2 regions of the Pseudoduganella sp. SL102 genome follow, and region 2 is predicted to be linked to the other one. Evidence: predicted binding sites of a transcription regulator. Region 2 holds the regulator's gene; the other holds the start of a gene.
The links. Region 2 encodes sigma-54, which starts transcription at its own class of promoters, with help from an activator protein. Its sites were predicted from a motif close to TGGCANGNAANCTGCTTT; they were not measured.

Region 1 (2,203 bases), 1.3 Mb from region 2:
AGCTTCACGGCCTGCGGCAGGCCGCGCAGCGATTTCAGCTTGGCCTTGTAGCCCTTCAGTTCACCGGCGGTCGGCAGCTTGCCGTGCACCAGCAGGTAGGCGATCTCCTCGAATTCGCAGGTATCGGCGACGTCCAGGATATCGTAGCCGCGGTAGTGCAGGTCGTTGCCGGTCTTGCCGACGGAGCACAGCGCCGTATTGCCGGCGGTGACGCCGGACAGCGCAACGGATTTCTTCGGTTTGAACGTGGTCTCGGTCATGCCTGTCTCCTTTATTTTTTCTGTGCCGCGAACAATGCATCGAGCTTCTGTTCGAAGACATGGTAGCCGATGCTCTCGTAAAGTTCCTCGCGGGTCTGCATCGTGCCGAGCACGTTCTGCTGCGTGCCGTCGCGCCGGATCGCGCCATACACGTTCTCGGCCGCGCGGTTCATGGCGCGGAACGCCGACAGCGGATACAGCACGATGTCCACGTCGACCGACCGCAGCTCTTCCAGCGTGAACAGAGGCGTGGAACCGTATTCGGTAATGTTGGCCAGCACCGGCACCTTCACCGCCTCGGCGAAGCGCTTGTACATCGACAGTTCCGTCAATGCCTCGGCAAAGATCATGTCGGCGCCCGCCTCGACGCAGGCCACGGCGCGCTCGATGGCGGCATCGAAGCCTTCCACGGCCAGCGCATCGGTGCGCGCCATGATGACGAAGTCCTCGTCGGTGCGGGCATCCACGGCGGCCTTGACGCGGTCGACCATCTCACCCTGGCTGACGATTTCCTTGCCGGGCCGGTGGCCGCAGCGCTTGGCGCCCACCTGGTCCTCGATATGGACGGCGGCGGCTCCGAACTTGATCATCGACTTCACGGTGCGGGCCACGTTGAAGGCCGAAGCGCCGAAACCGGTATCGATGTCGACCAGCAGCGGCAGGTCGCACACGTCGGTAATGCGGCGCACGTCGGTCAGCACGTCGTCCAGGTTCGAGATGCCCAGGTCGGGCAAGCCCAGCGAACCGGCCGCGACGCCGCCGCCGGACAGGTAGATGGCGCGGAACCCGGCGCGTTGCGCCAGCAGCGCATGGTTGGCATTGATGGCGCCCACGACTTGCAGCGGCGACTCTTCGCGCACGGCCTGGCGGAACGCGGCTCCGGCGGAACGGATACTCATGATGGCCTTTCGGAATGACGATGGATGGCAGCAGTTTCGCAAGGAGCATGCCAGCATCTCCGGAAGGGTGGGAAGTGCGTGAAATCAACGGCTTGCAAGTAGTGCGGCACTCTCTACGGCGTTTCAGATGAAACATATGAAACGTCGTTGAACTATAATTGAAACATGACCGATCTCCTCCACGCCGACCCGGACAAGCCCGTTATCTGGACGGTGTCCATGTCGCGCCTGTCCGACCTGTTCCGCGACATCACGCCCGAATACGATGCGCTGGCCACCATCGAACCGATCCACCTCGGCTTCGACGAGGCGGTGCGCCATATCCGCGAGCGGCTGGCCACGGAGCGTTGCGATGCCGTCATCTCCGCCGGCTCGAACGCGGCTTACCTGAAGGGACGCCTGCCGGTCCCGCTGGTGGTCGCCAAGGCCAGCGGCACGGACATGATGCGCGCGCTGGCGCGGGCGCGCCGGGTCTCGGAGCGGATCGCCGTGGTCACCTACCAGCAGCCGATGCCGGAACTGGCCGAGTTCGCGGCCACCTTCGGCTTCGACGTGGCGCAGCGCACCTATGTCACGCGGGAAGATGCGCTGGCCCAGGTGCATGAACTGAAGGCGGCCGGGATCCGCGCCATCGTCGGCGCCGGCCTGATCACCGACCTGGCCGAGGATGCCGGCATGACCGGCGTGTTCCTCTACTCGGCGGCCTCGATCCGGCAAGCCTTCGACGATGCGCTGGAAATGGCCCGGCTGGCGCAGCTGGAAACGGGATGGATGGGCCGGCGCCGCGGCCGCGGTGGCGCCGTGCAGGACCCGCCGCGTGCCCGGCACGGCCTGGCCGACCTGCGCGGCGAATCGCCGGCGATGGAACAGGTGCGGCAGATGGTGGTGCTGTATGCGCGGTCGAACGCCACGGTGCTGATCCAGGGCGAGACCGGCAGCGGCAAGGAACTGGCGGCGCAGGCGATCCACCGCGCCGCGCCGCACGGCAGGGTCGACGAGGCGCGCCGCCCGTTCCTGGCGGTGAATTGCGGTGCCATCGCCGAA
Region 2 (2,203 bases):
GCGTGCCACCCTCGGCCTGTCGTACCTGCCGCAGGAGGCGTCGGTGTTCCGCAAGCTGACCGTGGAAGAAAACATCCGTGCCGTGCTGGAGATCCAGAAGGTAAACGGCAAGGCGCTCACCAGGGCGGAGATCGACGAGCGGCTGAACGCGCTGCTGGCCGACCTGCAGATCGAGAAGCTGCGCGAGAACACGGCGCTGTCGCTGTCCGGCGGTGAACGGCGCCGGGTGGAGATCGCCCGCGCGCTGGCAACCAATCCCCGCTTCGTGCTGCTGGACGAGCCGTTTGCCGGCGTCGACCCGATCGCCGTGATCGAGATCCAGCGCATCGTGCGTTTCCTGAAGGAGCGCAGCATCGGCGTATTGATCACGGATCACAACGTGCGGGAAACGCTGGGCATCTGCGACCGGGCGTATATCATCAACCAGGGCAGTGTGCTGGCTTCCGGCCGGCCCGACGACATCATCGCCGACGAGTCCGTACGTCGTGTCTATCTGGGTGAACATTTCCGCATGTGAGCGGCCTTGACCAGACCTCAACCAGCTCCTAATCAGCCATGAAACAGTCCTTGCAACTGCGCACTTCCCAGCACCTCGCGCTGACGCCGCAACTGCAGCAGTCGATCCGGCTGCTGCAATTGTCCACGCTGGAGCTGCACCAGGAACTGGAACAGCTGCTGACCGATAACCCGCTGCTGGAGCGGCTCGACGATCCTCTCGACCGCTCGGTGCGCTTGCTGGCCGATGGCGCGATCAACACGACGCAAGGGGCCGGCGAGGCGCCACCGGAAGGCGGGCCGCCGCAGGATGCGCCCGCCGCGCCGGAACCCGAGCCGTTCGATGGCGGCGAGGGCGTAGGCCTCGATGCCGGCACCGGCGATACCGACTGGAGCAGCGCCGGCAGCGGCAAGGGGCCGGACGACGACGATGCCCGCCCCCAGCTGGAAGCCAGCCACCGCAGCCTGCGCGAGCACCTGATGGAGCAGATGCGCGTGACCGTGCTGGAGGCGCGCGACCGGGGCCTGGTGGAACTGATCATCGATGCGCTCGACGATAACGGCTACCTCGAGGAAAGCCTGGAAGAGATCCACGAGCGCATGCCGGAAGAGCTGGAAATCGAGATCGGAGAATTGCGCACCGCGCTCAACCTGCTGCAGAGCTTCGACCCGCCGGGCATTGGCGCGCGCAACGCTTCCGAGTGCCTGGCGCTGCAGATCCGGCGCATGCCCGGCGTGCCGCTGGTAACGCGGCGCATGGCGCTGTGCATCGTTGAAAAACACTTGCAGTGGTTTGCCCAGCGCGACTTCAACAAGCTCAAGAAGGCGCTCGACTGCGACGACGAAGACCTGCGTGAAGCACAGGCCGTGATCCGCCAATGCAACCCGCATCCGGGCGCCGCCTTCGCGGCCGACGTGTCAGACTACGTGGTACCGGATGTGGTGGTAAAGCGGGGGCGCAACGGCTGGATCGTCACGTTGAACAACGACGTGATGCCCCGCCTGCGTGTCAATGCGCTGTACGCCAGCCTGCTCAAGCAGGGCAAGGGCGAGACGCAGATGAATGCACAGCTGCAAGAAGCAAAGTGGCTGATCAAGAATATGCGCCAGCGCTTCGACACGATCCTCCGCGTGGCCCAGGCCATCGTCGAACGGCAGAAGAACTTTTTCTCGCATGGCGCGGTGGCAATGAGACCCCTTGTGTTGCGTGAAATAGCTGATACACTGGGTCTACACGAGAGTACTATCTCTCGGGTAACAACTCAAAAATATATGCTGACGCCGCATGGCATGTTTGAGTTGAAGTACTTTTTTGGCAGCCACGTTGCAACCGAAGCTGGCGGGGAAGCATCCTCGACTGCGATCCGGGCGCTGATCGTGCAATTCACAGGAGCCGAAGACCCGAAGAACCCTTTATCCGACAGTAAGATTGCGGACATGCTGGGTGAACAAGGCATGGTGATTGCGCGACGCACTGTTGCCAAATATCGCGAAGCATTGAAAATCCCCCCGGTCAGCCTCCGCAAATCGCTATAGCAGTTCGTTGCAAGCGCATTTGCAAACCCCTTTGCAAGCCCTTGCGGCAAATCCTGGTAGTGCTTGGGTTCCTCTGCGCCGCCTTGCCTGTTTTGGCGGATAACGCACGAACCTGTTATATCTTCTTTAGGAGTGTGTGTATGAATCTGACCATCAGTGGACACCATATCGA

Region 1: prpB (methylisocitrate lyase) is a predicted target of sigma-54. The motif match lies at 1,195-1,212, and genes of this name have one in related genera.

The regions. Positions count from the first base shown of each region.
Region 1 is NZ_CP115554.1:2,269,440-2,271,642, reverse strand. It holds gene prpC (2-methylcitrate synthase) at 1-260, opposite strand, end outside; gene prpB (methylisocitrate lyase) at 272-1,159, opposite strand; gene prpR (propionate catabolism operon regulatory protein PrpR) at 1,325-2,203, shown strand, end outside.
Region 2 is NZ_CP115554.1:978,512-980,714, forward strand. It holds gene lptB (LPS export ABC transporter ATP-binding protein) at 1-517, shown strand, start outside; gene OU994_RS04170 (RNA polymerase factor sigma-54) at 556-2,031, shown strand; gene hpf (ribosome hibernation-promoting factor, HPF/YfiA family) at 2,172-2,203, shown strand, end outside.